DNA from 3 places in the Alteromonas sp. WD8-37 genome. Region 2 is predicted to be linked to each of the others. Evidence: predicted binding sites of a transcription regulator. Region 2 holds the regulator's gene; each other region holds the start of a gene.
What was found. Region 2 encodes ArgR, which controls arginine synthesis, uptake and breakdown. Its sites were predicted from a motif close to ANTGAATANNTATTCANT; they were not measured.
Positions count from the first base shown of each region.

Region 1: a site for ArgR is predicted at 1,260-1,277, ahead of ACTUJZ_RS10785 (DUF2170 family protein). Genes of this name have one in related genera too.
Region 3: a site for ArgR is predicted at 1,672-1,689, ahead of argC (N-acetyl-gamma-glutamyl-phosphate reductase). Genes of this name have one in related genera too.

Region 1 covers NZ_JBUZOV010000004.1:5,849-9,082, reverse strand. The annotation lists gene ACTUJZ_RS10790 (PspA/IM30 family protein) at 33-713, opposite strand; gene ACTUJZ_RS10785 (DUF2170 family protein) at 737-1,126, opposite strand; gene ACTUJZ_RS10780 (DUF6471 domain-containing protein) at 1,308-1,574, shown strand; gene queA (tRNA preQ1(34) S-adenosylmethionine ribosyltransferase-isomerase QueA) at 1,783-2,817, shown strand; gene tgt (tRNA guanosine(34) transglycosylase Tgt) at 2,963-3,234, shown strand, end outside.
Region 2 covers NZ_JBUZOV010000007.1:40,073-43,306, reverse strand. The annotation lists gene mdh (malate dehydrogenase) at 1-931, opposite strand, end outside; gene argR (transcriptional regulator ArgR) at 1,153-1,617, shown strand; gene ACTUJZ_RS13805 (type 1 glutamine amidotransferase domain-containing protein) at 1,669-2,352, opposite strand; gene ACTUJZ_RS13800 (TonB-dependent receptor) at 2,499-3,234, opposite strand, start outside.
Region 3 covers NZ_JBUZOV010000003.1:349,378-352,611, reverse strand. The annotation lists gene trmL (tRNA (uridine(34)/cytosine(34)/5-carboxymethylaminomethyluridine(34)-2'-O)-methyltransferase TrmL) at 1-49, opposite strand, end outside; gene ACTUJZ_RS10565 (alpha/beta fold hydrolase) at 136-1,107, opposite strand; gene ACTUJZ_RS10560 (methylglyoxal synthase) at 1,138-1,551, opposite strand; gene argC (N-acetyl-gamma-glutamyl-phosphate reductase) at 1,962-2,978, shown strand; gene argB (acetylglutamate kinase) at 2,975-3,234, shown strand, end outside.

The DNA of each region.
Region 1 (3,234 bases), on a different contig from region 2:
GGGGCCAGCTGGCCCCTTAGACGTTGTGATGATTAGTTACCCAGAATGCGGGCCAGTTCATCATCAGCGGAGGACTTGCCTCCTTTGATGCCGGCATCGGCCAGGCGTTTTTCCAGGTCGGTATTGCTGTCCTCACTGGCCAGCTCTTCTGCCGCCTGCAATTCTGCATTACGCATCTTTTGTTTATCCTGAATGCGGCTTAGCGACTCAGTGGCGGTTTTCATCTTGCTGTTGGCACCCATGTGGCGTGACGACACCGCAACCTGTGCTTTTTGCACACTTTCGGTGGCCTTTACCATATCCACTTGCTGCTCCAGGCGACGCAAGTTGGCTTTGGCTTTTTGAATATTGCCGGCCAGTTGTTTTTCGCTTTGCTCAAACTGGTCCAGATAGCTTTGCTCCTGGGCCCGTTCTTCTTTCAGCTCCGCCACTTTTTGCGCGCAGTCCAGCGCCAGTTGACGGTCATTGTCTACGGCTTTACGGGCATGGGCTTCATACTCGCTGATCGAGGCATTGAAGCTGTCAATCTTTTGCTTGGACAATTTGCATTTGGCCAGAATTTGCGTGCGGGCATGATCTGACTTACGCAGCTCTTCTTTGGCTTCACGAATTTCCTGTTCCAGAATGCGGATCGCCTGGCTATCGGCCACTGCTTCAGCTGCCTCGGTGGCACCGCCTTTTACCGCAGTAATCAATTTTTTCCAAACAGACATACAATTCTCCTGTTATGCACCAGTTATTTAAGATGTGTTTCATAGGCATCTAAAAATGACGCCACATTCTGAAACAGCGTTTCCACTTCAATCACGACACTGACGGCTTTTGACTGGGCGCTCAGCGCACCAAAGGCGGTGTAGTATTCCTGGCCGTTGATGGTTGAGATCCCCACTGTGGTCAGCGGAAACACCATGTGCGTCGACAAAATTTCATGATCCAGGGCCGCTTTGTTGGCCACCTGGTCGGCACTGAATAACAGGCTTTCGACCAGAATTTGCTCTCCGCTTATGGCCAGCCAGGCATCAATGCCATCTGGGTTGGCGATCAGCAAACAGCCTTCCTCCCGGGTTACCACAAAATCATCGTATTGGGTTAAAAGGGATTCAAGTTGTTCCAGATCCCAGCTCATAGTCGTTCTCCTTTCACAAAAATACTGGTGGGGTAGACAGTTACTTTACCCAACAACCTATACCCCGCCAACCATCGCATGCTCAGTGTAGACAGCACAGCCGTGATGGTCAATAATATATACGGCATAAATGTGTAAATAAATATTTATTTGTAAAATATCATTCACAAATGGTGATTATGTGAAAACGCAGCAGCAATGGCGCCAGGTGGTGCAACGGATTGTAAAGTCAGAAATGTCGGTTCGTGGGGTTAAATACCAGGGCTTGAGTGAGCGACTGGCAGAGATCGGCATTGCGCAAAGCGCGGATAACCTGCGCAATAAAATCAATAAAGGTATTATGGGGGCCGATTTGCTGTTGCAAATCCTGCTGGTGTTACGGGCCAGGCCAATTGATACCGCTGATTTAGCCGAAATCCTGACTGATCTTGACGGCAAAGACAGGTAAACTAGGTGCAATAAAAAACCCGGCTACATGAGCCGGGCATAGAGTAATAGGATAAGCATGGGAGAACGTCATCTCTATCAGGTGCTATCTTAACCGATTAAGTTTGCTTGTGTGTTTTTTGTGCGTATTGATTGCGAGTCCACCGTATGCCGGTGAATACGCAGCCGCAGGAGGGCCACAAGCCTGAAAAGCCAATGCAGTGGGTGTGATGAAACTAAGCGACTTTAACTTTTCCCTACCTGAAGAACTGATTGCCAAATACCCGACCGAACAACGCAGCGCCAGCCGGCTGATGCACCTCAATGGCCAAAGCGGGGCGGTCAATCACCGCATGTTTGCCGAGATGCCGGCGCTGGTGGAAGAAGGCGATTTGCTGGTATTTAACAATACCCGCGTCATTCCGGCGCGCCTTAAAGGGCGTAAGCCTACCGGTGGCCAGGTAGAGGTATTGGTAGAGCGCATTTTACCTGATGACACTGTGCTGGCCCATGTACGCGCCAGCAAAGCACCCAAAGCCGGCACCCAGCTGATTCTGGAGGAGGCTGTACAGGCCACGGTTATCGGTCGTCAGGATGCCTTGTTTCATTTGCAATTTGAGCATGACGAGTCTGTGTTAAGCCTGCTTGAAGCCCATGGCCATATGCCATTGCCGCCGTATATCGATCGCCCAGATGAGTCCAGCGATAAAGAGCGCTACCAAACGGTCTACAACCAAAAGCCAGGCGCGGTAGCTGCCCCTACTGCCGGCTTGCATTTTGATGATGATATTTTGGCCGCCCTGGCTGCCAAAGGTGTGCAAACCGCGTTTGTGACGTTGCATGTGGGCGCGGGCACTTTCCAGCCGGTGCGCGTCGACAACATCCTTGAGCACAAGATGCATGCTGAGTATGCCGAAGTCAGCGACGATGTGGTGGAGGCGGTCAAGCGCACCCGCGCCGCTGGCAAACGGGTGATTGCAGTGGGCACCACCTCGGTACGCTCGTTAGAGTCTGCCGCGCGGGCTGCGCAGAATGATGTGATTGCGCCATTTTTTGCCGACACTGACATTTTTATCTACCCGGGCTTTGAGTTTAAAGTGGTGGATGCCATGTTCACCAACTTCCATTTGCCTGAGTCTACGCTAATGATGCTGATCAGTGCTTTTGCCGGCCGCGACAATGTGATGGCGGCCTATCAGCTGGCCATCGACGAGCGCTATCGCTTCTTTAGCTATGGCGACAGCATGTTTATCGAAAAAGCGTAAGCATAGCCGGCGAGAGGCCCTGTGCGCTGGCGACTAAGAATTTTGCCGCCGCAGGGCATGATCTGCAGCACAGAACTGCTATAATCGCCGCCAATTTATTTTTGACTGTGGCGCAGCTGCGCCTGTTACTGGGACACCCACATCCATGCAATTTGAGTTGTTAAAAACCCAAGGAAAAGCGCGCCGCGGCCGCTTGAAATTCGAACGCGGTGAAGTGGAAACCCCGGCCTTTATGCCGGTGGGCACCTACGGCACGGTAAAGGGCATGACCCCTGAAGAGCTTGAGGAAAGCGGCGCACACATCTGTCTGGGCAATACCTTTCACCTGATGCTGCGTCCGGGCACAAGCATTATTCGCCAGCACGGCGACCTGCATGATTTTATGCACTGGGACAAGCCGATCCTGACCGATTCCGG
Region 2 (3,234 bases):
TAACAAACTCAACGCCAATTTTGATGTCGTTGCGCAGGCCGTCCAGCATGTCCTGCTTAGCGCTTTCTTCAAAGTCGCTCAGCTCGCCGTAAGGCAGAATTTCTTCTACACCATTTGGCCCCAGACGTACCGGGTGCGCGAAAAAGTCAGCATCGTCGCTGTCGTCGGTTTGTACATAGGTGTACTCAACCACATTCTCGCCCTGCATTGCGGCAACCAAAGACAGGCAGAAACGTGCTGCCGCCTGGCCCATAGACAGGGTGGCCGAGCCGCCGCCGGCTTTGGCTTCTACGACTTCAGTACCGGCGTTTTGAATACGCTTGGTCAGACTGGCAACTTCATCATCGCTGAAGCTCACGCCTTCTACCTGAGACAACAAGGGCAAAATGGTGGTGCCTGAGTGGCCGCCGATTACCGGTACATGCACATTGGCAGGATCAAGGTCTTTTAGCTCTGCCACAAAGGTCTCAGCGCGGATCACGTCCAGCGTGGTCACACCAAACAGTTTGTTCTTATCGTAAACCCCTTTGGCTTTCAGGGTTTCTGCTGCGATAGCCACTGTGGTATTTACCGGGTTGGTGATAATACCTAAACAAGCGCTTGGGCAATGCTCAGCCACACCTTCTACCAGGCTTTTTACGATGCCGGCATTGGTGTTGAACAAATCAGAACGATCCATACCTGGCTTACGCGGAACGCCAGCAGGGATCAGCACCACGTCAGCGCCTTTTAGCGCTTCGCCCAGGTCTTCTTTACCATGGCCGGTCACTTTCACCGCGGTGGGGATGTGGCTAAGGTCAACGGCAACCCCCGGAACAACTGGCGCTACATCATACAGCGCAAGATCCGAACCCGCTGGCAGTTGTGTTTTCAACAACAGCGACAGCGCCTGACCAATACCACCGGCAGCACCTAACACGGCTACTTTCATTTGATTTCTCCTATGGAAATTTACGTTTGTTAACGACTGCGTCACCCTAAAGCAACGCCGGACAAAACACAATTAGCGAATCGTCGTAGACGAAAACACCCGCATTCTGTTCGTGTCGTATTCATTTGGTTGCATGATTATGCAATTAAATTGCTTAAAGTCCAGCTCTGCGGCACAATAATAGCCCTTTCTCACCGCAACACCAAACAACAGTAGGCGCTATGGCAAACCAAAAACAAGAACAACTAATCAAAGCGTTTAAAGACATTCTGAAAGCCGAAAGCTATGGCTCGCAGGGCGATATCGTTGATGCCCTTAAAGCCCAGGGTCACGACAATATCAGCCAGTCCAAGATATCCCGGATGCTGAGTAAATTCGGCGCGGTACGTACCCGTAACGCCCGGGGCGATATGGTGTACTGCCTGCCGCCGGAATTAGGCATGCCCACGGCTAAGAGCCCGCTTAAGCAACTGGTACTGGACATTGTACACAACAACGTCATGGTAATCATTCGCACCAGCCCGGGCGCGGCACAGCTTATCGCACGGCTGCTGGACTCGTTAAGCTCAAAAGATGGCGTGCTGGGCACCATCGCCGGCGATGATACCATTTTTATCGCCCCGGCTGATGTGAGCCGCATTGAACAACTGCGTCAGCGCGTCGAAGATTTATTTGATAATGTGTAACGAACAGGCGCTGAGCTAGCTCAGCGCCCACCTGAGTAAGTTCTGGCTAACTTATTGAAGCGCCTTGATAAGCGCATCGGCCGCCGGCTTGGATGAAGGCGGATTCTGGCCGGTGATCAACTTACCCGACTGCACCACATGCGGCTCAAAGTCGCCTTTTTTGGAAAAATCACCGCCCTGCCTTTTCAACTCGTCCTCTACCAGATAGGGCACCACGTTGGTTAACTCCACCGCTTCTTCTTCAGAATTGGTAAAGCCGGTTACATCACGCCCTTTGATGTAGGGTTCGCCGTTAGTGTCTTTTACATTTTTCAGCACAATCGGCGCATGACATACCGCTGCCACCGGCTTATCATTTTGTAGCATATTTTCAATCAGGGTCTGCGATTCAATATTGTCTGACAAATCCCACAGGGGTCCGTGGCCGCCCGGGTAAAATACTGCGTCAAATTCATCCGCGCTGACATTTTTCAATGCCATGGTCGAAGCCAGGGCCGACGCTGCATGGCTGTCTTCGGAAAAACGCTTGGTGTCGTCAGTCAGCGCATCTTCTTCTAAGCTCATAGGGTCAATAGGCACCTGCCCGCCCAGCGGTGAAGCCAGCGTAATCGTGTAGCCAGCATCGACAAAGGCATAGTAGGGAGAGGCAAACTCTTCCAGCCAGATGCCGGTTTTATTGCCGGTGTCACCCATTTTGTCGTGGGAAGTCATTACCATCAGGATACGTTTGCTCATATATTCTCTCTTTTTGCTCAACATGGGTGTGTTTAATACTGACCACCGCGCCGGCAAGTTTACTATGGTGGGATCAGTGGCCGGCACCAGGGCAAAAAAAAGCCACCCCGGAGGGTGGCTCTTAAGAGTTGGTGTTGTAGCTCAGCTTAGAACTTGTAGCTGATACCGACACGGACTTCCCACAGAGAAGGGGCACGCACCAGGTTTTGTTCAGGCGCACCAAATTCACTGTATTCGTACTGACCCTGTTCATTGATGTCTGCATCTACTACAGAGTCACCTACGAATGAACCTTGACGGAAATCACCCCAGTCATCATTTAACATGTTGGTGAAGTTTTCCACTACGATGAAGGCCTGAGCGCGATGCTCATCGGTGAAGCCTGGCAGTTCCTGAGACACACGAATGTCTGCCTTAACCCACCAGTCAGCGTTTTCACTGTTACGGTCAACAATCTGACCACGTGCCAAGCCGTTTGCATCAACCCACTCATTAAAGCCAGCTTCTGCTTCAGCGGCGGTTTGTACCACGTTACCATCGCGATCCACAGTGTCTACGAAGACCACATTTGGATCATTTAGCTCAGGAACGTACAGCAATTGACGAGAACGCGCTGTATCCCACGGGAAGGCATCATCGTTACCATATACGTACGAGAACGGCTTACCTTCATTGGCAGTGGCAAACAAGCTAAAGCGCGTGTTGTAGCCATCGAAGAACTCATGGGTATAGCTCAACGATAGGTTAAAGCGGTTACCTACTGCGTAATCTGACGTGGCTGCCTGCGGATTGTTTGGATCCGTAGTGGCAAAGTTCACATAGTTAGAGAAGGCTACGGCACTGGTCATTGGGTTGGCATCTTGGGCGTCAACATACGCATAA
Region 3 (3,234 bases), on a different contig from region 2:
TGCCGGTATTGGGTGGAATTTCGGGTTGGTATAACACCACATCAAGCATGGGCTTAGCCTCTGGTTTAAAAAACCCGGCAAGCATAGAGGGAATGTTCGCGCCAGACAAGTCATCGCCGCTCACTGCACGGTGGGTCAGGTGTCGGCGCTTAAAAATGCCCAGGCTTGTTGCATCACCGGCTGGCGAAAACGGTCGGCTTCAATCAGCAATTCATGGGCCGCGCCGTCAATGGTGACCTGCTCACAGGCTGGCATCTTTGCCGCCACCCGAGCCTGGGCGCGATTATCCACCACCTTGTCGTCACCGGCGCTGAACAACAATACAGGCTGGCTAAGCTGGCTTGCGTGCTGCTCGATATGCTGCATCGCCTGGCGCGCCGCGCCCAGCCACTGCGGCGTGACCCCACCCAGCTGTATTTCCGGTTGTCGGGCATACAGCTGGCGAAAAAGCTGATAGCGCACTTCGCTATGGGTGAGTTTATTGTCGGTAAAGGGCACTTCCTGATAACCACGCTGACCAAAAAAATAGTCCACCGGCTGGCCGCGGCGACGGTTGACCCAGCTACCTGCCCACACCAGCAGGTTGGCCAGGGCGGCTGGCAGTGCCGGACGAATGCCAAACATGGGCGCGCACAATACTGCGCGGGTAAAAGCATCAGGGGCAGTCAACATGGCCAGAGTGCCAATGGCGCCGCCCATAGAATGACACAGTAGTTGGACGGGTAAGCGACACAATGGCGGGATGATGTGCTGACGAAAATACAACAGGTCGCTGACATAATCATCAAAACGCGCCACATAGCCATGCTGCGGGTTGTCTGACATGCGTCCGGACAGGCCCTGGCCCCGATGATCCAAAATAAACACCGCTGCGCCCTGCTGATACAAATCAAACATCACTTCTTTGTATTTGAGTAACGACTCGATCCGCCCGGAGCTGATGAGTACAGCCTGGGTGGGTTGCTGCGGGATCGCCCAGGCATAATGCACCGTGACCCCATGGGCACCACGAAACTGCGCCTGAGTTACCGCATCCTGCCAAAAAGGCTCAATGCGGCTGACCATGGCCTGCGCCAGATCAGCCTCGTTGATAAGTGTGATGGACATGACCCTCCCAGTGTTCAGCGCCAGCGCTATTTAGCCATAGTGCGGCTGCTCGGGTTGAAAATCCGGGCTTAAAAACAGCGGTGAGGTGACCATCAAGTCGGCGGTGGCACTGCTACAGGCCACCGGCACATTCCACACCGAGCACAACCGCAGCAAAGCTTTGACATCAGGATCATGAGGCGCTGGGTTAAGCGGATCCCAGAAAAAAAACAGCGCATCCAATTCGCCCTGGGCAATGCGCGCGCCTATTTGCTGATCGCCGCCCAATGGGCCGCTTTTCAATCGCTCCACGGTCAGGCCGGTTTCTTCAATGATGCGCTGCCCGGTGGTGCCGGTGGCAATGATTGAGCATTGCTGCATGACCGAAAGATGTTTGTTGATCCACGCCAGTAAGGCGGCCTTTTTGTGATCATGTGCCACCAGGGCAATACGTTTTTGCGTCATTTTTATGTATGTCTGCCTGCGAAAACCTGGCCACAGGTATACGCACAGCCCCGCCAGATTGCAACTGCTTTTGCCTGCGGCGGTGGCAGTTCCGACCAGGCAAAATAATTATATAGTTTTATTGCATAATTATTCTATCACGGTAAGATGACCCTAACGCTTAACTGCAGCCTATTATCAGGACACCGATTGTTATGCCCCAGATTACGCCCGGCGCGGCGCTACGCGCCACTTTGACACACTGCCCTCCCGCAGCTGGCTACATCACATCCGTCATACGACGACTTTTTCGCCTATCCTAAGGTGTGTGCCGTAGCGCACTTTTTACCTTTGCTGGTGGTAATGCGCTTCAACAGCATTCAGCAAAGGTAAAAAGTGATTTTTTTGCTTCTCAATAAAGCCGACTATTTATGCTAAATGTTTCAATTTTAGGGGCCAGTGGTTACAGCGGCGCCCAGCTGGTGAATTTGATTCATCATCATCCGAAGATGGCGTTAAAACGCACCCTGGTCTCGGCCAACAGTGCTGATGCTGGCTGTTCGCTGGCGGATTTACACGGCGCACTGGCCCATTTGCAACAGTACGAACTCGAGCCACTCAGCGACAGCCTGCTGGAAACCCTGGCCAACACCATGGATGTGATTTTTCTGGCCACCCCGCATCAGGCCAGCCACAAATGGGTGGAGCCATTAAGTGCTGCCGGCGCGAAGGTGATTGATTTATCCGGTGCCTTCAGGCTGCCCGACCAGGCGGTATTTGCTGCCCACTATGGCTTTGCCCACACGGCCGATACCGGTTTGGCCAAAGCCGTCTACGGGCTGGCCGAATGGCATGCCGATGCTATCCGCCAGGCCCAGATTGTGGCCGCGCCAGGCTGCTACCCCACCGCCGCATTGACCGCCTTAAAACCGCTGGCCGCAGCCGGTCTGTTGGATGCGTCCACCCGGCCGGTGATCAACGCGGTATCCGGGGTCACCGGTGCCGGGCGCAAAGCCGCTCTGGGCAGCAGCTTCAGTGAGGTCAGCCTGCAGGCGTATGGGGTGCTTAACCATCGTCACACCCCAGAAATAGAAACCTATCTGGGCACACCGGTGATCTTCACCCCGCATCTGGGCAATTTTAAACGCGGCATTGTGGCCACCAGCACGGTTAAACTGGCCGCCGGAGTCACCGCAGCGCAGGTAGCGGCCGCCTATGAAGCCGCCTATGCCCAGCAGCCTCTGGTGCGCCTACGCAGCCAGTTCCCCAAGGCTGATGATGTGGCCCACACCCCATTTGTGGATGTCCACTGGCAGGTCGATGCCCACAGCGGCTATGCGGTGATTGGCAGTGCGCTGGATAATTTGCTCAAAGGCGCGGCAGGTCAGGCGGTGCAATGCGCCAACCTGATGCACCAGTGGCCGGGTGAGCTGGGGTTATTGCCATGAGCCAGTTACCTCCGGTGGTCATCAAAATCGGCGGCGCGGTGCTCGAGCACCCGGCCACCCTCAAGCAGTTATTCAGTCAGCTGACTGCGTTACGTCAGCAGCGCCAGGTAGTACTGGTACACGGCGGCGGTCGCATGGTCGACACCTTATTAGCCCAGGCTGGCAAATCCAGCCAGTGGCATGACGGGTTGCGCGTGACCCCGGATGATCAGATGCCGCTGGTCACCGCAGCACTGGCCGGTGCGGCCAACAAACA